Linked DNA regions of Streptomyces collinus Tu 365. Each later gene encodes a partner of the first gene's protein in a complex. Links are inferred from orthologs where the notes say so. Each region holds a gene or a part of one and is shown in the gene's direction. Other genes may lie near its edges. The genes, in order: uvrA and mfd.

Region 1 (9,852 bases):
TCGCCCACGAGTTCGGGGTCGAGCGCCGCCGTGATCTCGTCGAGCAGCAGCAGCCGGGGCCGCACCGCGAGCGCCCGCACGATGGCCGCGCGCTGCTGCTGGCCGCCGCTGAGCCGGTCCGGGTAGGCGTCCGCCTTGTCCGCCAGGCCGAGGCGCTCCAGCAGCCCCCTGGCCCGCTCCTCGGCCTCGGCACGCACGACTCCGTGCACCCGGCGCGGGGCGAGGGTGATGTTGTCCAGCACGGTCATGTGCGGGAAGAGGTTGTACGCCTGGAACACCACGCCGATCCGGCGCCGCACCGCGTCCTGGTCGGCACGCGGGTCGGTGATCTCCTCGCCGTCCAGCCAGATCGCGCCGTCGTCGATCTCCTCCAGAAGGTTGGCGCAGCGCAGCAGCGTGGACTTGCCGGAGCCCGAGGCGCCGATCAGCGCCGTCACCGTGTGCGGGGCGACCTCCAGGCCGATGTCCCGCAGCACGACCGAGTCCCCGAAGGTCTTGCGGACGGACTCCATCCGCAGCACGGGCGCTTCGCCGCCGGGTGCCGTACTCATAGCGATCCTCCCTCGGGACTCACAGGGATCCTCCCTGGGCCCGCTGCCGGTCCATCCTGGCCGTCACCCAGTCCGTGAAGCGGGTCATGGGGATGGTCAGCGCCACGAACACCAGGCCCGCGACGATGTACGGCGTGTAGTTGAGACTGCGGCCCACGATGATGTCGGCCGCGCGTACGGCGTCGATCGCGCCGCCGATCGAGACCAGGCCGGTGTCCTTCTGCAGCGACACCAGGTCGTTGAGCAGGGGCGGCACCTGACGGCGCACCGCCTGGGGGAGCACGACGTACCGCAGGGCCTGCCGGTTGGTCAGGCCCAGCGAGCGGGCCGCGGCGCGCTGCGAGGGGTGGACGGACTCGATGCCGGCGCGGAACACCTCGGCCACGTACGCCGAGTACGTCAGGGTCAGTGCCGTACCGCCCAGCAGTACCGGATCGACCGTCACGCCCTGCAGCCGCAGGGCGGGCACCCCGAGGACCACGATCATCAGATTGATGATCAGCGGCAGTCCGCGGAAGAAGTCGGTGTACGCCGCCGCCAGCGCGCGCAGCGGGAAGAACACCGGGCCGCGCAGGGTCCGGGCGATCGCGATGAGCATGCCGAGGACCAGCACGGCGGCGCCGCAGACGAACAGGAGGCGGACGTTCAGCCACAGCCCGTCGAGGACCTTCGGCAGCGCCTCGCGCGCGTACTGCGCGCTGAAGAACGTCTCCTTGGTGCGCGGCCAGCCGGGGGCGTTGACGACGACCAGGTAGAGCACGACGGCGGTGACCAGGGTGGAGAGCGCGGCGACGGCCGTGGCGCGGCGGGCGCGCGCCCTCTTGTGGCGCTCGCGCTCCAGCCGCCGTGCGGACGGCGTGTAGCCGTCCGTGGCGCCCGGGACCGGGTCCCCGGCGCCGCCGGTCATGTCGCCCTCGTCGTCCGCTCCCTCCCGCGCGGACTCGCCTTTGGTGACCGTCACTTGAGCACCGGCGCGTCGACGGCGTCGGAGAGCCACTGCTTCTCGATCCTCGCCAGGGTGCCGTCCTTGCGCAGGGCGTCGACGGCGCCGCTCACGCACGAGGTCAGCGCGCTTCCCTTGTCGAGCACGAGCCCGAACTGCTCGGGCGCGGCGCCCTGGTTCTCGAACTGGCCGACGATCCGGGCGTCGGTCACCTCGGCGGAGGTGATGTAGAACGCGGTGGGCAGGTCGGTGACGACGGCGTCGACCTGACCGTTCTTCAGGGCGGACTTGGCCTGGTCGTTCTTGGCGTACACCGCGGCCTGCTGCTTCGGCTTCACGACGTCGGTGATGTAGTCGAGGCTGGTGGTGCCCACCTGGGCGCCCAGCTTGAGGTTCCTCAGGTCCGCGATGCTCGTCGCCTTGGCGGCCTTGCCGCCCTTGAGCGCGATGACGGCCTGGCGGACGTCGTAGTAGCCGGAGGAGAAGTCCACGGCCTTCTTGCGCTCGGTGCTGATCGACACCTGGTTGATGTCGAAGTCGAAGGTCTTCGCACCGGGCGCGAACGCCTTGTTGAAGGGGACGCTCTGCCAGACCACCGCGCCGCGGCCGTAGCCCAGTCGCTCGGCGACGGCGTAGGCGACGGCGGACTCGAAGCCCTTGCCGTTCGCCGGCTTGTCGTCCTTGAACCAGGGCTCGTAGGCCGGTTCGTCGGTCGCGACGGTCAGCTTCCCGGACGTCTTGGTGGCCAGCTTGCCCGGGGCGCAGCTCTTCGCGGCGGACCCCGACGAGGAGGTCGTCGCCTTGTCCTCGGGCTGCGGAGCACAGCCGACGGCGGTGGCGAGCAGGGCTATGGTCGCGGCGGATACCGCGCGGCGCAGGGCGCGAGGGGCAGGGTGCATGGCGGGAGATTGGCAGCGAACCCCCTGTTTGTCCAGGTCACGGGGGTAACTGTCCGCATGGTGGGAACGGTGTTGCAGCCGTGTGAACCGCGCACCGCCGTGCGGCCGCCCCGGCCTGGGCCGCCGGTCGAGGGCGGGGTTGGAGACCGGCGGCCCTGCCGCTCAGGAGCCGTCATCCTGTGCGGGGCCATCACCAGTTGACCTCCTGGCGGCACGCGCCGGGAGCGCGCACGGGTGTCCGGCGCGTGCGAACCGTTCACACCGGGCGCGTTCGGGGGAGTGCGCGGCCGGGCGTGGTCTCCGGTGAGCGCCCGTGGTGCGCCCGGTGTGCGGGGACCCCGCGTCGCGCGGGCGCCGTTGTCACCAGCCGCGCGCGTGCCACTCGGGGAGATGCGGCCGCTCCGTGCCCAGGGTGGTGTCATTCCCGTGTCCCGGGTACACCCACGTCTCGTCCGGCAGCACGTCGAAGATCTTCGTCTCGACGTCGTGGATCAGGCTTGCGAACGCCTTCGGGTCCTTGTGGGTGTTGCCGACGCCGCCCGGGAACAGGCAGTCGCCGGTGAACACGTGGGGGTGACCGTGCGGGTCGTCGTAGACCAGGGCGATGGAGCCCGGGGTGTGCCCGACGAGATGACGCGCGGTGAGTTCCACCCGCCCCACCCTGATGACGTCCCCGTCGTCGACCAGGACGTCGGTGGGCACCGGGATGCCGGGCGCGTCCTCGCGGCCCGCGTAGGTGCGGGCGCCCGTGGCGGAGACGACCTCGGCGAGCGCCTGCCAGTGGTCGCCGTGCCGGTGCGTGGTGACGACGGACGCGATGCCGTCGTCACCGATCATGCCGAGCAGGGTGCGCGCCTCGTTGGCGGCGTCGACGAGGAGTTGCTCGTCGGTGGCCCGGCAGCGCAGCAGATAGGCGTTGTTGTCCATCGGGCCGACCGCGATCTTGGTGATCATCAGGTCTTTCAGCTCGTGCACGTCCGCCGGTCCGCCGACCTTGACCTCTCCGCTGTACGTCATGGCGGCAGCCTATAGCGGAGAGGGGCCGGCGGACCGGCGTCGCGCTACAGCGGCGGCAGCGTCGGCAGAGCGCCGCCCGTGGTCTTCAGCGCCTCGCCCTCGCGGCGCCCGGCGAGCCAGCCGAGCAGGTCCGCGGGGGTGCCGTCGACCGTCACCTCGGGCTCGGCCGCCGCGCGTCCCGTGCTCCACGCGCGCGTGCCCGCCGTGACCCGGGTCGCCGGGACGTCGGGGTGGCCGGAGAACCGCTGCGTCAGGAAGTCGATCTCGCGCTCGGTGAACTCGGCCGGAAGATCCTCCAGCTCGTAACCGACCCCCAGGTCGACGTGGTGCAGCTCGACCTCGATCCACCGCCGGAACGGCACGCGGGCCGCGGCGTCGGTGACCCCGTTGCGCAGTTCCACCGTGCGCCCCCAGTCCGCCGGCGCGGCCCCGGTGGCCTCGAAGCGGGCCGCGCTCTCGCGCACGTCGGCGAGCTGGACGTCCAGGGGGCGCGGGGCGTCCCGCTCGATGTCGGCGTCCCGGGCCTCGGCGCTCGGGTACATCGGGCGGCCCCCGAGGACGTTCACGAGGGCGTCTGCGTTGCGGGCGAGGTGGGCGAGGACGTGACCGCGGGTCCAGCCGGGCAGGCGTGACGGCTCGGCGAGCGAGGCGTTGTCCAGTTCGGCGACAGCGCTGAGGAGCCGCTCGGTCGCGTCATGTACACATGCCAGGTCATGAGCGTGATCAATCATGGGCCTGACATTAGCCTCACCACACCTTCGGGTGAAGGTGGTGAAGCCCGCCCTTAAATCGAATGCCCGTGCTATATCGTCGAGAGTGGCGTCGGGCATGAAAGAGAGCCGGGGATTGTTATGCATCCCGGAATCCGACCGGCGTTGTCAGTGGCTCCCCCTAGTCTCGAAGAAGCACGGGGGCTCCGGCCCCTGTCACTTCTCTCAAGAAAGGTGCGGACCGGCGTGGCCGACCGTCTCATCGTCCGTGGCGCGCGTGAGCACAATCTGAAGAATGTCTCGCTCGACCTGCCTCGCGACTCGCTCATCGTCTTCACGGGCCTCTCCGGGTCGGGCAAGTCCTCCCTGGCCTTCGACACGATCTTCGCCGAGGGGCAGCGGCGGTACGTCGAGTCGCTCTCCTCGTACGCCCGGCAGTTCCTCGGCCAGATGGACAAGCCGGACGTCGACTTCATCGAGGGCCTGTCCCCGGCGGTCTCGATCGACCAGAAGTCGACCTCGCGCAACCCGCGCTCGACGGTCGGCACCATCACCGAGGTCTACGACTACCTGCGCCTGCTGTTCGCGCGCATCGGCAAGCCGCACTGTCCCGAGTGCGGGCGTCCGATCTCGCGCCAGTCGCCCCAGGCCATCGTCGACAAGGTGCTGGAGCTGCCCGAGGGCAGCCGCTTCCAGGTCCTGTCGCCGCTGGTGCGCGAGCGCAAGGGCGAGTTCGTCGACCTCTTCGCCGACCTGCAGACCAAGGGCTACTCCCGCGCGCGTGTCGACGGCCGGACCATCCAGCTGTCCGACCCGCCGACCCTGAAGAAGCAGGAGAAGCACACCATCGAGGTGGTCATCGACCGCCTCACGGTGAAGGACACCGCCAAGCGCCGCCTCACCGACTCCGTGGAGACCGCCCTCGGCCTGTCCGGTGGCATGGTCGTGCTCGACTTCGTCGACCTGCCCGAGGACGACCCCGAGCGCGAGCGCATGTTCTCGGAGCACCTGTACTGCCCGTACGACGACCTGTCCTTCGAGGAACTGGAGCCCCGCTCCTTCTCCTTCAACTCGCCCTTCGGCGCCTGCCCCGAGTGCACGGGCATCGGCACGCGCATGGAGGTCGACCCGGAGCTGATCGTCCCGGACGAGGACAAGTCCCTGGACGAGGGCGCCATCCACCCCTGGTCCCACGGACACACCAAGGACTACTTCGGCCGTCTCATCGGCGCCCTCGCGGACGCCCTCGGCTTCCGCACGGACATCCCCTTCGCCGGGCTGCCGCAGCGCGCGAAGAAGGCCCTGCTCCAGGGACACAAGACGCAGATCGAGGTCCGCTACCGCAACCGGTACGGCCGCGAGCGCGTGTACACCACGCCCTTCGAGGGCGCGGTGCCCTTCGTCAAGCGCCGGCACAGCGAGGCCGAGAGCGACGCCAGCCGTGAGCGCTTCGAGGGCTACATGCGCGAGGTGCCCTGCCCCTCCTGCGAGGGCACGCGCCTGAAGCCGATCGTCCTCGCCGTCACGATCATGGAGAAGTCGATCGCCGAGGTCGCCGCGATGTCGATCAGCGACTGCGCGGACTTCCTGGGCGAGCTGAAGCTCAACGCCCGCGACAAGAAGATCGCCGAGCGCGTCCTGAAGGAGGTCAACGAGCGGCTCCGGTTCCTCGTCGACGTCGGCCTCGACTACCTCTCCCTCAACCGCGCGGCCGGCACCCTGTCCGGCGGCGAGGCCCAGCGCATCCGGCTGGCCACCCAGATCGGCTCCGGTCTCGTCGGCGTCCTGTACGTCCTGGACGAGCCGTCCATCGGCCTGCACCAGCGTGACAACCACCGGCTGATCGAGACCCTGGTCCGGCTGCGCGACATGGGCAACACGCTCATCGTCGTGGAGCACGACGAGGACACGATCAAGGTCGCCGACTGGATCGTGGACATCGGCCCCGGCGCGGGTGAGCACGGCGGCAAGGTCGTGCACAGCGGCTCCCTGAAGGAACTGCTGGCGAACACCGAGTCGCAGACCGGCCAGTACCTCTCGGGTCGCAAGGCCATCCCGCTCCCGGACGTGCGCCGCCCCCGCGACCCGTCCCGGCAGCTCACCGTGCACGGCGCCCGGGAGAACAACCTCCAGGACATCGACGTGTCCTTCCCGCTGGGCGTCTTCACGGCCGTCACGGGCGTGTCCGGATCCGGCAAGTCGACGCTGGTCAACGACATCCTCTACACACACCTGGCCCGTGAGCTGAACGGCGCGCGCAACGTCCCCGGACGGCACACGCGCGTGGACGGCGACGACCTCGTGGACAAGGTCGTGCACGTCGACCAGTCGCCGATCGGCCGCACCCCGCGGTCCAACCCGGCGACCTACACCGGCGTCTTCGACCACATCCGCAAGCTGTTCGCCGAGACCACCGAGGCGAAGGTGCGCGGCTACCTGCCCGGACGCTTCTCCTTCAACGTCAAGGGCGGCCGCTGCGAGAACTGCGCGGGCGACGGCACGATCAAGATCGAGATGAACTTCCTGCCGGACGTCTACGTCCCGTGCGAGGTGTGCCACGGCGCCCGGTACAACCGCGAGACCCTGGACGTCCACTACAAGGGCAAGTCCATCGCCGACGTGCTGAACATGCCGATCGAGGAGGCCACCGACTTCTTCGAGGCCGTCCCGGCCATCTCCCGGCACCTGCGGACGCTCAAGGACGTCGGCCTCGGGTACGTGCGGCTCGGTCAGTCCGCGACCACCCTGTCCGGCGGCGAGGCGCAGCGCGTGAAGCTCGCCAGCGAACTGCAGAAGCGCTCCACCGGCCGGACGGTCTACGTCCTGGACGAGCCGACCACCGGCCTGCACTTCGAGGACATCAGCAAGCTGCTGACGGTCCTCTCCGGCCTGGTCGACAAGGGCAACACGGTCATCGTCATCGAGCACAACCTCGACGTGATCAAGACCGCCGACTGGCTGGTCGACATGGGGCCGGAGGGCGGCGCCGGCGGTGGTCTCGTGGTCGCCGAGGGCACGCCCGAGGAGGTCGCCGGCGTTCCGGCCAGCCACACCGGCAAGTTCCTGCGCGACATCCTCGGCGCCGACCGCATCAGCGACGCGCAGCCGGTGAAGGCGTCCCGCGGCACGACGGCCCGGAAGACCGCCGCGGCGCGGTCGACGACGAAGAAGACGGTGACGGCCAAGGCCGACGGCAAGACGACCGGCAAGACGACCGGCAAGACCGCCGCCGTCACGAAGAAGGCGGCCCCGGCCAAGAAGACGACCCGGGCCCGCAAGGCCTGACCCGGGTCGGGCGACATGCTCTGACATGCCATCAAAAAAGCGGCGCCCCGCGGGAACTCCCCGCGGGGCGCCGCTCGTTCCCTCTACAGCCACCCCGGCCCCGCGCAGCGGCAGCCTCCACCGGTGTCACGAACCGCGGAGCCGGCAGCACCTTGACAACAGCATCGAGGAAATCCGCGAAGACCCCCGCCCCCCCCCGGCGTCCCTCTGCGTCCCCTCGGGTCCCCGGTTTGTGGTCGGCTCAGAGTTCTCCCAGCTCGCTCGCGAACGGCGGCTCCGCCCCGGCCCGGGAGCAGGTGATCGCGGCCGCGCGCGCCGCGAACCGCAGCAGCCGCTGCCAGCCGTCCGGTCCCAGGGCGGCCAGGCCCCGCGCGGACAGCGCGTCCTGGGCGCAGAGCCCGTGCAGCAGGGCCGCGTTCACGGTGTCACCGGCACCGATGGTGTCCACGACATCGACCTTCTCACCCGGTACGGAGTACTCCGCGCCGTCCCGGGTGAGGACGGTGAGGCCGTCCCCGCCCCGGGTGAGCACGACGGCCGACGGCCCCGCGGCCAGCCACTCGCGCGGAGTGCCGCCCAGCCACTCGGCGTCCTCCTCTGACAGCTTCAGCAGCGTCACCGAGGGCAGCCAGCCCCTGAAACGCGCCCGGTAGGCGTCCGCGTCCGGGATCAGCCCCGCCCGGATGTTGGGGTCGAGTGCGGTGAACAGGCCCTGTGCGGCGGCGGCCCGCATCAGCTCCTCATAGGCGCTCGCTCCCGGCTCCAGGACGAGCGAACAGGTACCGAAGGAGACCGCGCGCGTGCCGGCGGGAAGCGCGGCGGGAGTGGTGAAGAGACGGTCGGCGGTGCCGTCGACGTAGAAGGAGTAAGAGGCCGAGCCACCGCTGCCGACGGTGGCGACTGCCAGGGTGGTCGGCTCCGGGCCACGCTGCACACCCGACAGCTCCACCCCGGCCCTCCTCAGCCCGTCGAGCAGGGCCTCGCCGAAGGCGTCGTGCGACGTCCGGGAGCAGAACGCGGTCGGGGAACCGAGACGGCCGAGGGCCACGGCCGTGTTGTACGGGCCGCCGCCGAGCGCCGGCTTCAGGTCCGCGAGGGCACCCGGGCCGTGCGGTACCAGGTCGATCAGTGCCTCACCGGCGACGACGATCACGAGGTTGTTCCCTTCTCGGACAGCGTGGAGCGTGCGGATGATGCGGCTTTGCCGGCCAGGCCGCCCGGCACCGGGCCGGTCCCTTCGTCCCGGTCTCTCTCCCGGCCCAGGTCCCCGGCCGGCTCCTCCGGGCAGCCGCAGGAGGTGCGGTGGACGAGGGCGCAGGGCAGCCGTACGGTCCGGGCAGGCCGGCCGGGCGTGACGAGCCGGTCCAGCAGCACCCGGACGGCCTGGGCGCCGATCTCCCTGCTGGGCTGGGCGACGGCGGTGAGCCGCGGGGAGAACAGGTCGGCCCAGGCGAAGTCGTCGAAGCAGCACAGGGCGATGTCGTCCGGCACGGCCAGGCCCCGCCGTCGCAGGGCGCGCAGGGCGCCGATGGTCATGGCGTTGTTGGCGGTGACGAGTGCCGTGGGCGGCTCGGGACGGGCCAGCAGGGCGGCCGTGGCCCGCTCGGCGCCGGACGACTCCGAGTTTCCGGACACCACCAGGTCGTCGTCATGGGGGAGGCCCGCCGAGGTGAGGGCCCGCCGGTAGCCGGCGATCCGCTCGGTCGTGGTGCTGAGCCCGGGCAGGCCGGCGACGAGGCCGATCCGCCGATGGCCGAGCGCGGTGAGATGGCCGACGAGCCGGGCCATCGGCTCGACGTTCTCGGCGCAGACCTGATCGGGGCCATCGCGGTTATCGGGGCCGACGCGGCCATCGGCCGCCTCCTCGCCACCCGTGAGCACCCGGTCCAGGAACACCGTGGGCACGGAGTGGCGGGCGAGGTAGTCCACGAGGGCGTGCGGGTCGGCGGAGGGAGCGACGATCATGCCGTCCACCCGGCGCTCGTGGAGCAGTTGGACGACCTTGCGCTCGTGCACGGGGTCGTCGTGCGGGTCGGCGATGAGCAGGCCGTAGCCGGCTTCGAGGGCCGCGGCCTCCACACCTTGGAGGATCTCCGTGAAGTACGGGTTGCTGATCGCCGACACCGCCAGACCGATGGAGCGGGTCCGGGAGGTCACCAGCGAGCGGGCGAGGGTGTTGGGCGTGTAGCCGAGGGCGTCGACGGCGTCCAGCACCGCCTGACGGGTGTGGGGCAGCACCGGGCGCGTGCCGTTGAGCACGTGGGAGACGGTCGCGACGGAGACACCGGCGCTCCGGGCGACGTCGGCCATGGTCGGCATCGGCGTTCCTCCCTGCGTCGCGACGGAGCCGTCGGCCCGGAAAGCTACCCCAGGCAGACGCCCCGCGTAAACGCTTGCGCAAGCGTTTACGCGCTCCGGTTCCACCCGTGTCGGCGGACCGCTCCCCT
Region 2 (10,365 bases), 1.4 Mb from region 1 along the record:
TGCACAGTCCCCTGCAACGCCCCGCCGCCCAGGCCCTGCACGACCCGGAACGCGATCAGCGCCCCCATGTCCCAGGCGCCCGCGCACAGCAGCGAGCCCAGCAGGAACACGGCGGCCCCGGCCACCAGCACCGGTTTGCGGCCGAAGGTGTCGGACAGCTTGCCGTAGACGGGGAGGGTGACGGTGACGGCGAGCAGATAGCCGGAGAACAGCCAGGAGAAGACGGAGAACCCGCCGAGGTCGCCGACGATCTGCGGGACCGCGGTGGAGACGATCGTCGCGTCGAGCGCGGCCAGCGCCATCGAGAGCATCAGCGCGGCGACGACCGCGCCCCGGCCCCGGCCGCCCCGCCGCGCGGTGGCTCCCCCACGTGTCGCGGGTGTCGTGCTCCCCACCCGATCCCCCTTCCCCCGTACCCCGTGCCCCGCACCCGCGTTGCCGCGCGCGCCTGCCCGCACCCCGCGTCCCGCGAGGTGAAGTGCCCCGCGACAGCTTCGCACTTGACCCTGACGCGGCGGGAGGGTGGAGCCTTGCCGGGCCGGAGGGTGGAGCCGACCCCGAGAACCTCTCCACCCGGCGGTGGACCACCCCTAGGGGTACCTCCGTATCAGGGCTCGGGGAGGGTTCGTCCCGCCGGAGGACGAGAAGGGCCCGGTGCCGTCCTTAATCTGGCTTTACGCCGCTGGGGGGCGGCAGAACGAACCGGCGGGGGTGGGGTTAGCCCCCGTACAAGAGGGGTCCTCACACCAGCGCGCGGCCCGCCGCCGCACGCCAGACTCGTCGACGTACCCAGAGCAAACGCACCGGCCCGCCGGGGCGCATCCGCGACTTGCCGACCGACATAGGAGACTTACCGTGACATCGGCTGTGACCATTCCCAGGCACGGGGGCACTGGAGGAACGACGGCCGTTGCCGCGAGGGCCCGGCAGGTCGTGAAGGCGTACGGGTCCGGCGAGACCCGGGTCGTCGCCCTGGACCACGTCGACGTGGACATCGCCCGCGGTCAGTTCACCGCGATCATGGGCCCCTCCGGGTCCGGCAAGTCCACCCTGATGCACTGCCTCGCCGGTCTCGACACCGTCACCTCCGGGCAGATCTACCTGGACGAGACCGAGATCACCGGACTGAAGGACAAGAAGCTCACCCGGCTGCGCCGGGACCGGATCGGCTTCATCTTCCAGGCGTTCAACCTGCTTCCCACGCTGAACGCGCTGGAAAACATCACGCTGCCCATGGACATCGCCGGCCGCAAGCCCGACCGGGCCTGGCTGGACCGGGTGGTGGAGACCGTCGGCCTCGCCGGGCGGCTCAAGCACCGGCCCACCCAGCTCTCCGGCGGCCAGCAGCAGCGCGTCGCCGTGGCCCGCGCGCTCGCCGCCCGCCCGGAGATCATCTTCGGTGACGAGCCCACCGGCAACCTCGACTCGCGCGCCGGCGCCGAGGTCCTCGGCTTCCTGCGCAGGTCCGTCGACGAACTGGGCCAGACGATAGTGATGGTCACCCACGACCCGGTCGCCGCCTCCTACGCCGACCGCGTGCTCTACCTCGCCGACGGCCGCATCGTGGACGAGATGTACCAGCCGACGGCCGATCAGGTCCTGGACCGCATGAAGGACTTCGACGCCCGGGGGCGTACGTCATGACCGTCCTGAAGACCTCCCTGCGCAACTTCCTCGCGCACAAGGGCCGGATGGCCCTGTCCGCCGTCGCCGTCCTGCTGTCGGTCGGCTTCGTCACCGGCACCCTGGTGTTCACCGACACGATGAACACCACCTTCGACAAGCTCTTCCAGGCCACGTCCTCGAACGTCACGGTCAGCGCCAAGGGGTCCTCCGACACCGGCGAGACCACCTCCCGCACCGGCAAGCCGCCGGTCATGCCCGCCTCGGTGCTCGGCGAGATCCGCAGGGCCCCGGGCGTCCGGTCGGCCGAGGGCACCGTGTTCTCCACCTCGGTCACCGTCGTCGACGGGCACAACGACAAGCTGTCGCCCACCAGCGGCGCCCCGACCATCGTCGGCAACTGGAACCACAACGACGCCCGCACCATGAAGATCACCTCCGGCACGGCGCCGAAGGACGCGGGCCAGGTCATGCTCGACGCGGACACCGCCAAGAAGCACCACCTCGGACTCGGTGACGACATCGGCGTGATCACCGCCCTCGGCACGCACCACGCGCGCGTGTCCGGCATCGCCACCTTCACCGTCACCAACCCCGGCGCGGCCATCTTCTACCTGGAGACGAAGACCGCCCAGCAGACCCTCGTCGGCCGCACCGGCGTGTACACCAACGTCAACGTCACCGCCGCCAAGGGCGTCACCGACGCGCGGCTGAAGAAGGACGTGAGCGCCGCCCTCGGCGGCGGCTACAAGGTGCAGACCGCCAAGGAGGTCGCCGACGCCAACCAGAAGGACGTCGAGAGCTTCCTGAACGTCATGAAGTACGCGATGCTCGGCTTCGCCGGGATCGCCTTCCTGGTCGGCATCTTCCTCATCATCAACACCTTCTCGATGCTGGTCGCCCAGCGCACCCGCGAGATCGGCCTGATGCGCGCCATCGGCTCCTCCCGCCGCCAGGTCAACCGGTCCGTGCTCGTCGAGGCCCTGCTGCTCGGCGTCATCGGCTCCGCGCTCGGCGTCGGCGCCGGCGTCGGCATCGCCGTCGGCCTGATGAAGCTCATGGGCAGCATGGGGATGCACCTGTCCACCGACGACCTGACCGTCGCCTGGACCACCCCCGCGCTCGGCCTGCTGCTCGGCGTGGTCGTCACCGTCCTCGCCGCCTACCTGCCGGCCCGCCGCGCCGGCAAGGTCTCCCCGATGGCCGCCCTGCGCGACGCCGGCGCCCCCGCCGACGCCCGGGCCGGGATCGTCCGGGCCGTGATCGGCCTGGTCCTCACCGGCGCCGGCACCGCGAGCCTGTACGTCGCCGGCACCGCCGACAAGGCCACCGGCGGCTCCGCCTGGCTCGGCCTCGGCGTGGTGCTCACCCTGATCGGCTTCGTCGTCATCGGCCCGCTGCTGGCCTCCGGCCTGATCCGCGTCCTCGGCGCCGTCATCCTGCGGGTCTTCGGCCCCGTCGGACGCATGGCCGAGCGCAACGCGCTGCGCAACCCGCGCCGCACCGGCGCCACCGGCGCCGCCCTGATGATCGGCCTGGCCCTGGTGGCCTGCCTGTCGGTGGTCGGCTCCTCCATGGTGGCCTCCGCCACCGACCAGCTCGACAAGACCGTCGGCACCGACTTCATCATCCAGGAGGACCACGGCCAGGTCATCAACCCGCAGGCCGTCAAGGCCGTCAAGGCCACGCCGGGCCTGGCGCGGGTCACCGAGTACCGCAGCACCGTCGCCGACTACACCACCCCCGACGGCCGCACCCTCAAGGACACCGACATCACCGCGGCCGATCCGACCTACGCACGCGACCTGCGCAAGAAGACCGTCGCGGGCAACCTGGAGGACGCCTACCGGCCCGACTCGATGTCGGTCCACGAGAAGTTCGCCAAGGCCCACGGCATCCACCTCGGCTCGAAGATCACCGTCGCCTTCAAGGACGGCTCCACGGCCCACCTGACCGTCCGCGCCGTCACCAGCAGCGACGAGGTGATCGACCAGGGTGCCATGTACACCTCCATCGCCACCCTGGCGAAGTACGTGCCCGCCGACAAGATGCCGCTCGACCAGCTGGTCTTCGCCACCGCGAAGGACGGGCAGCAGGCGGCCGCCTACAAGGCGCTGAAGCAGGCCCTGCACGCCTACCCGCAGTACACCGTGCGCGACCAGACCGACTACAAGAAGGCGCTGAAGGACCAGATCGGCCAGCTCCTCAACATGATCTACGGCCTCCTGGCGCTCGCGATCATCGTCGCGATCCTCGGCGTGGTGAACACCCTCGCCCTCTCCGTGGTCGAGCGCACCCGCGAGATCGGCCTGATGCGGGCGATCGGCCTCTCCCGCCGCCAGCTGCGCCGCATGATCCGCCTGGAGTCCGTGGTGATCGCCGTCTTCGGTGCCCTGCTCGGCCTCGGCCTCGGCATGGGCTGGGGCGCCACCGCCCAGAAGCTGCTCGCGCTGGAGGGCCTGAAGGTCCTGGACATCCCGTGGCCGACCATCATCACCGTCTTCGTCGCCTCGGCCTTCGTGGGCCTGTTCGCCGCCCTGGTCCCGGCCTTCCGGGCCGGCCGGATGAACGTCCTGAACGCCATCGCGACCGACTAGCCCGACGGCACGGCCACCGCACACGGGGGTTGCGGGGGAAGACCCGGTGCCGGGAAGTCCTGCCAGGACTTCCCGGCACCGGGTCGTCGCGCTCCCCGGGTCCTCCACCGGTCCGCAGTTGTCCACAGGCTCGGGCGCCCGCGAGCCCGGCGACGTAGGCTGGAGACCCCCCGGCCCTCACCCGAGTCGGGCTCTTCGCGTTGCCCACACCCGGACGGAAAGCCTCCTCCATGAGCCTGCACGGTCTGCTCGACGCCGTCGTCAAGGACCCCGCCCTCGCGGAAGCGATCGAGGCGGCGGCGGACGGCAACCGCATGCACGTCGACCTCGTCGGTCCCCCGGCCGCCCGCCCCTTCGCGGTCGCCGCCCTCGCCCGCGAGGCCGCCCGCCCGGTGCTCGCCGTGACCGCGACGGGCCGCGAGGCCGAGGACCTCGCGGCGGCCCTGCGCTCGCTGCTGCCCGAGGAGGGCGTCGTCGAGTACCCCTCCTGGGAGACCCTCCCGCACGAGCGGCTCAGCCCCCGCAGCGACACCGTCGGCCGCCGCCTCGCCGTCCTGCGCCGCCTCGCCCACCCCCGCCCCGACGACCCCGAGACCGGCCCGGTCTCCGTCGTCGTCGCGCCCGTGCGCTCCGTGCTCCAGCCGCAGGTCAAGGGCCTCGGCGACCTGGAGCCCGTGGCGCTGAGGACCGGCCAGACCGCCGACCTGAACGAGATCGTGCAGGCCCTCGCGGCCGCCGCCTACGCGCGCGTGGAGCTGGTCGAGAAGCGCGGCGAGTTCGCCGTGCGCGGCGGCATCCTGGACGTGTTCCCGCCCACCGAGGAACACCCCCTGCGCATCGAGTTCTGGGGCGACGACGTCGAGGAGATCCGCTACTTCAAGGTCGCCGACCAGCGCTCCCTCGAAGTCGCCGAGCACGGCCTGTGGGCCCCGCCCTGCCGCGAGCTGCTGCTCACCGACGACGTGCGCGCCCGCGCGCGCGCCCTCGCCGAGGAGCACCCGGAGCTGGGCGAACTGCTCAACAAGATCGCCGAGGGCATCGCGGTCGAGGGCATGGAGTCCCTCGCCCCCGTCCTCGTCGACGACATGGAACTGCTCCTCGACGTCCTGCCCAAGGGCGCCATGGCCGTGGTCTGCGACCCGGAGCGGGTCCGCACCCGCGCCGCCGACCTCGTCGCCACCAGCCAGGAGTTCCTCCAGGCGTCCTGGGCGGCCACCGCGGGCGGCGGCGACGCCCCGATCGACGTGGGCGCCGCCTCCCTGTGGTCCATCGCCGACGTCCGCGACCGCGCGCGCGAACTGGACATGATGTGGTGGTCCATCTCGCCGTTCGCCGCCGACGAGGAGCTGGACGCGGGCACCCTCAAGCTGGGCATGCACGCCACCGAGACCTACCGCGGCGACACCGCGCGGGCGCTCGCCGACACCAAGGGCTGGCTCGCCGACGGCTGGCGCACGGTCTACGTCACCGAGGGCCACGGCCCGGCCGCCCGCACCGTCGAGGTGCTCGGCGGCGAGGGCATCGCCGCCCGCCTGGACGTCGACCTCGGCGAGATCAGCCCCTCCGTCGTCCACGTGGCCTGCGGCTGCATCGACTACGGCTTCGTCGACCCGGCGCTGAAGATCGCCGTCCTCACCGAGACCGACCTCACCGGCCAGAAGGCCGCCGGCCGCGACGGCGCCCGCATGCCGGCCCGCCGCCGCAAGACGATCGACCCGCTCACCCTGGAGCCGGGCGACTACATCGTGCACGAGCAGCACGGAGTCGGCCGCTACATCGAGATGGTGCAGCGCACCGTGCAGGGCGCCACCCGCGAGTACCTGGTCGTGGAGTACGCCCCCGCCAAGCGCGGCCAGCCCGGCGACCGCCTCTACATCCCCACCGACCAGCTGGAGCAGATCACCAAGTACGTCGGCGGCGAGGCACCCACCCTGCACCGCCTCGGCGGCGCCGACTGGACCAAGACCAAGGCGCGCGCCAAGAAGGCGGTCAAGGAGATCGCCGCCGACCTGATCAAGCTCTACAGCGCCCGCATGGCCGCCCCCGGCCACGCCTTCGGCCCCGACTCCCCCTGGCAGCGCGAGCTGGAGGACGCGTTCCCGTACGCGGAGACCCCCGACCAGCTCACCACCATCGCCGAGGTCAAGGAGGATATGGAGAAGTCGGTCCCGATGGACCGCCTGATCTGCGGCGACGTCGGCTACGGCAAGACCGAGATCGCGGTCCGCGCCGCCTTCAAGGCCGTGCAGGACGGCAAGCAGGTCGCCGTGCTCGTCCCCACCACCCTGCTGGTGCAGCAGCACTACGGCACCTTCTCCGAGCGGTACGGACAGTTCCCGGTGAACGTGCGGGCCCTGTCCCGGTTCCAGACCGACACCGAGGCCAAGGCCGTTCTGGAGGGCCTGAAGGACGGCGCGGTGGACGTCGTCATCGGCACCCACCGCCTGTTCTCCTCGGAGACGAAGTTCAAGGACCTCGGCCTGGTCATCGTCGACGAGGAGCAGCGCTTCGGCGTCGAGCACAAGGAGCAGCTGAAGAAGCTCCGCGCCAACGTCGACGTGCTGACCATGTCGGCCACCCCGATCCCGCGCACCCTGGAGATGGCGGTCACCGGCATCCGCGAGATGTCCACGATCACCACCCCGCCCGAGGAACGGCACCCGGTGCTCACCTTCGTCGGGCCGTACGAGGAGCGGCAGATCGGCGCGGCCATCCGGCGCGAACTGCTGCGCGAGGGACAGGTCTTCTACATCCACAACCGGGTCGAGTCCATCGACCGGGCGGCCGCGCGGCTGCGCGAGGTCGTCCCCGAGGCACGCATCGCCACCGCCCACGGCCAGATGTCCGAGGGCGCGCTGGAGCAGGTCGTCGTGGACTTCTGGGAGAAGAAGTTCGACGTGCTGGTGTCGACCACGATCGTCGAGTCCGGCATCGACATCTCCAACGCCAACACGCTGATCGTGGAGCGCGGCGACACCTTCGGCCTCTCCCAGCTGCACCAGCTGCGCGGCCGCGTCGGCCGCGGCAGGGAGCGCGGTTACGCGTACTTCCTCTACCCGCCGGAGAAGCCGCTGACGGAGACCGCGCACGAGCGGCTCGCCACCATCGCCCAGCACACCGAGATGGGTGCGGGCATGTACGTGGCGATGAAGGACCTGGAGATCCGCGGCGCCGGAAACCTGCTCGGCGGCGAGCAGTCCGGGCACATCGCGGGCGTCGGCTTCGACCTCTACGTCCGCATGGTCGGCGAGGCCGTCGCGGACTACCGGCGGCAGCTGGAGACCGGCGAGATCGAGGAGGAGCCGCCGCTCGAGGTCAAGATCGAACTGCCCGTCGACGCGCACGTCCCGCACGACTACGCGCCCGGCGAGCGGCTGCGCCTGCAGGCCTACCGCGCCATCGCCTCCGCCAACTCCGAGGAGGACGTCAAGGCCGTCCGCGAGGAGCTCACCGACCGCTACGGCAAGCTGCCCGAGCCGGTGGAGAACCTGCTGCTGGTGGCCGGGCTGCGGATGCTGGCGCGCGCGTGCGGCGTCGGCGAGGTCGTGCTCCAGGGCACCAACATCCGGTTCGCCCCGGTCGAGCTGCGCGAGTCTCAGGAGCTGCGCCTCAAGCGGCTGTACCCGGGCACGGTCATCAAGCCGTCCGTGCACCAGGTGCTGGTTCCGCGCCCGAAGACCGCCAAGGTCGGCGGCAAGCCGCTCGTCGGCCGTGAACTGCTCGGCTGGGTGGGCGAGTTCCTCGCCTCGATCCTCGGCTCGTGACGCCCGGCCGGCCCTGACCGGCGCTCCCCGGCGACCGCCGCCGGCGTCATGACCACCGAAGCCCCGGATCCACCGGATCCGGGGCTTCGGCCGTACCGCCCCGCTCCCCGCGTCGCCGCTCACGACAAGTCACGTCCTTCTTGCCCTGGTTGACCCCCTTATCGGACCATCTGCTGGACGCCGTCGGCCCGTTACCGTGGAAGCAGGAACGGTCCGCCCGAACAGCACGGCGGCCGGCGCGAGCGAGGGGGGCGCACCGTGACGCGTCTGAGGGGCGGGACGATCACCTTGGTGGCCGTCATGGCGGTCGCCGTGACCGGCTGCAAGAACGGGCAGATCACGGGATCCTCCGGTCCGCGGGAGACCGGGCGCGGGGGAGCGGCCCTGGCCGCCGCCGACGCGCTGACCGTCAAGGGACGGGCCCCGAAGACCGGTTACGCGCGCGAGCGCTTCGGCACCGCCTGGGCCGACACCGACTCCAACTCCTGCGACACCCGCGACGACATACTCAAGCGCGACCTGAAGGAGGTGAGGTTCACCGGTGGCACCTGCAAGGTCAGCTACGGCCTGCTGGAGCCGGACCCGTACTCGGGCAAGGACATCACCTACCGGCGCGGCCGCAGCCAGGTCGACATCGACCACGTCGTCGCCCTGTCGGACGCCTGGCAGAAGGGCGCGAAGTACTGGACCGTTGGCAAGCGGATAGCCCTGGCCAACGACCCGCTCAACCTCATCGCGGTCGACGCGAGCACCAACCGCGGCAAGGGCGACGGAGACACCGCCACCTGGGTCCCGCCCAACAAGTCCTACCGCTGCTCCTACGTGGCCGCCCAGGTGGCCGTGAAGAAGAAGTACGAGCTGTGGGTCACCGCCGCCGAGAAGGCCGCGATGAAGAAGGTCCTCGCCACCTGCCCGGACCAGAAGCTCCCGTCGGGCGGCAACCCGACCGAGGCACCGAAGCGGTTCCGGGCGCGGTGAGCCGCGACGGGTGAGCCGGGCGCGGTGAACCGGACGGGGTGGGCCCACCCGGGCGAGCCCGGGTGGGCCAAGGTGGGCGGTCCCGAATCCGGTTCCCCGGCCCGTACCCGACTGCGTCGCCCCGGCCTCCATGACCGTGGGCGCCTCCCTGGACGAGTGGCGCCGCTGGGCCGGCCTGCCCTTCGGCACACGCGGGGACGTCGAGGTGGCCGCGCGGGCCGCCGTCCGGCTCAGCCGCCCAGGGCGTCCAGGTCGACGACCTTCCCGGCCGGCTTCCGCGCCGGGACCGGCTTCTCGTAGTCGGTGAAGGACAGGTGCACCGGCTCCTTCGCTCCGGAGGAGCTGTCCACGCGCAGCAGGTAGGGCTTGCCCTCGGTCGCCACGTACAGCGTGTACCGGTCCTTGCCGTCCTTCTCGTGCAGGACGATCGCCGGGGTGCCGTCGACGGTGGCGGTCCTGCCGCGGGTGGCGTCCGAGCTGACGTCGTCCGCGCCGGCGAGGACCGAGTCCAGGTCGCAGAAGCCCGCGATGTCCTTGGCGTCCTGCCCCTTCACCGCCATCTTGGCCCACTTGCCGGCCAGCATGCCGACGGCGGCGTCGGTGTCCGCCTTGGACTCGCCGTCGCTCTGGGCGCGCAGGAACGCCTCGTCGTACTTCATGTAGACGGTGTCGCCGGTCTTGACCAGGTCGGCCTTGCCCTGACCGCCCATGCTCATGGTGCCGGCGCACTCGCCCTTCTTGTTCAGGGCCATGTCGAGGGCGATGGTGCCCTTGCTCCCGTCGTCGGCGACGTCGCCCTTCATCCGCAGCGACGAGGCACCCGTGGTGGCCTTCAGCGCGCGGTCGGCGATCTGCCCGCCGCTCAGCCCGGCGAACGGGCCCTTCGGCTTGCCGTCCGCCTTGTCCTGCCCCGAGTGGCAGCCGGTGAGCCCCGCGGTGGCCGCGGCGGCGAGACAGAGGGCGGCGATTGCGGTACGGCGCATGGGAGTTCCTTGCTGCGAGAAGTGAAATGAGGTGAAGTGAGGTGAAGTGAGGCGCGAACGAGCGTGCCGGACGAGGTGTCGGGCGGAGGTGTCGGGCGAGGCGGAGCGGTGACCCCCCGGGGTCAGCCCGTCGGTTTCCGGTCGCCGCAGCCGGTCGTCCTGAAGTAGGCGTCCGTGGCGCGGACGGTGACCACGGCCGTGCCGGTCACGTCGTCGTCGGCGTGGTGTGCCGCGGAACCCTTGCCCCCGGTGCCCGTGCCGCCGCCCTTGCCGTCGGTGCCGGCGTTCGCCGACACGACTCCGATGACCACGACCCCCACGACGGCGCGGAACGCGATCTTGCCCTTCATGCCCATGACGGACCCCCTCCGGCACGACGGCCGCCCCCTCCGGCCAGCCGCTCGTTCGCTGGGTCAATGA

Evidence for each region.
Region 2: the proteins of uvrA (region 1) and mfd are in contact, whole or in part, in a crystal structure (PDB 4DFC), measured with the Escherichia coli proteins. The link is inferred for Streptomyces collinus Tu 365 from one-to-one orthologs.

The regions. Positions count from the first base shown.
Region 1 is NC_021985.1:2,375,396-2,385,247, reverse strand. What follows is about bases 3,988-7,605. They hold uvrA (excinuclease ABC subunit UvrA), read left to right. Parts: upstream 3,988-4,366; coding sequence 4,367-7,405; downstream 7,406-7,605. Other genes in these bases: B446_RS10145 (maleylpyruvate isomerase family mycothiol-dependent enzyme), read right to left, coding at 3,988-4,141. Also shown: B446_RS10165 (amino acid ABC transporter ATP-binding protein), read right to left, coding at 1-551; B446_RS10160 (amino acid ABC transporter permease), read right to left, coding at 571-1,512; B446_RS10155 (ABC transporter substrate-binding protein), read right to left, coding at 1,509-2,393; B446_RS10150 (MBL fold metallo-hydrolase), read right to left, coding at 2,754-3,410; more of B446_RS10145, read right to left, coding at 3,455-3,987; B446_RS10135 (carbohydrate kinase family protein), read right to left, coding at 7,647-8,558; B446_RS10130 (LacI family DNA-binding transcriptional regulator), read right to left, coding at 8,555-9,724. UniProt on the Escherichia coli protein: The UvrABC repair system catalyzes the recognition and processing of DNA lesions. UvrA is an ATPase and a DNA-binding protein. A damage recognition complex composed of 2 UvrA and 2 UvrB subunits scans DNA for abnormalities.
Region 2 is NC_021985.1:3,733,344-3,743,708, reverse strand. Bases 4,054-8,184 are described here. They hold mfd (transcription-repair coupling factor), read left to right. Parts: upstream 4,054-4,450; coding sequence 4,451-7,984; downstream 7,985-8,184. Other genes in these bases: B446_RS16130 (ABC transporter permease), read left to right, coding at 4,054-4,220. Also shown: B446_RS16140 (MFS transporter), read right to left, coding at 1-395; B446_RS16135 (ABC transporter ATP-binding protein), read left to right, coding at 856-1,644; more of B446_RS16130, read left to right, coding at 1,641-4,053; B446_RS16120 (HNH endonuclease family protein), read left to right, coding at 8,243-8,962; B446_RS16115 (hypothetical protein), read right to left, coding at 9,193-9,945; B446_RS16110 (hypothetical protein), read right to left, coding at 10,068-10,301. UniProt on the Escherichia coli protein: Couples transcription and DNA repair by recognizing RNA polymerase (RNAP) stalled at DNA lesions. Mediates ATP-dependent release of RNAP and its truncated transcript from the DNA, and recruitment of nucleotide excision repair machinery to the damaged site.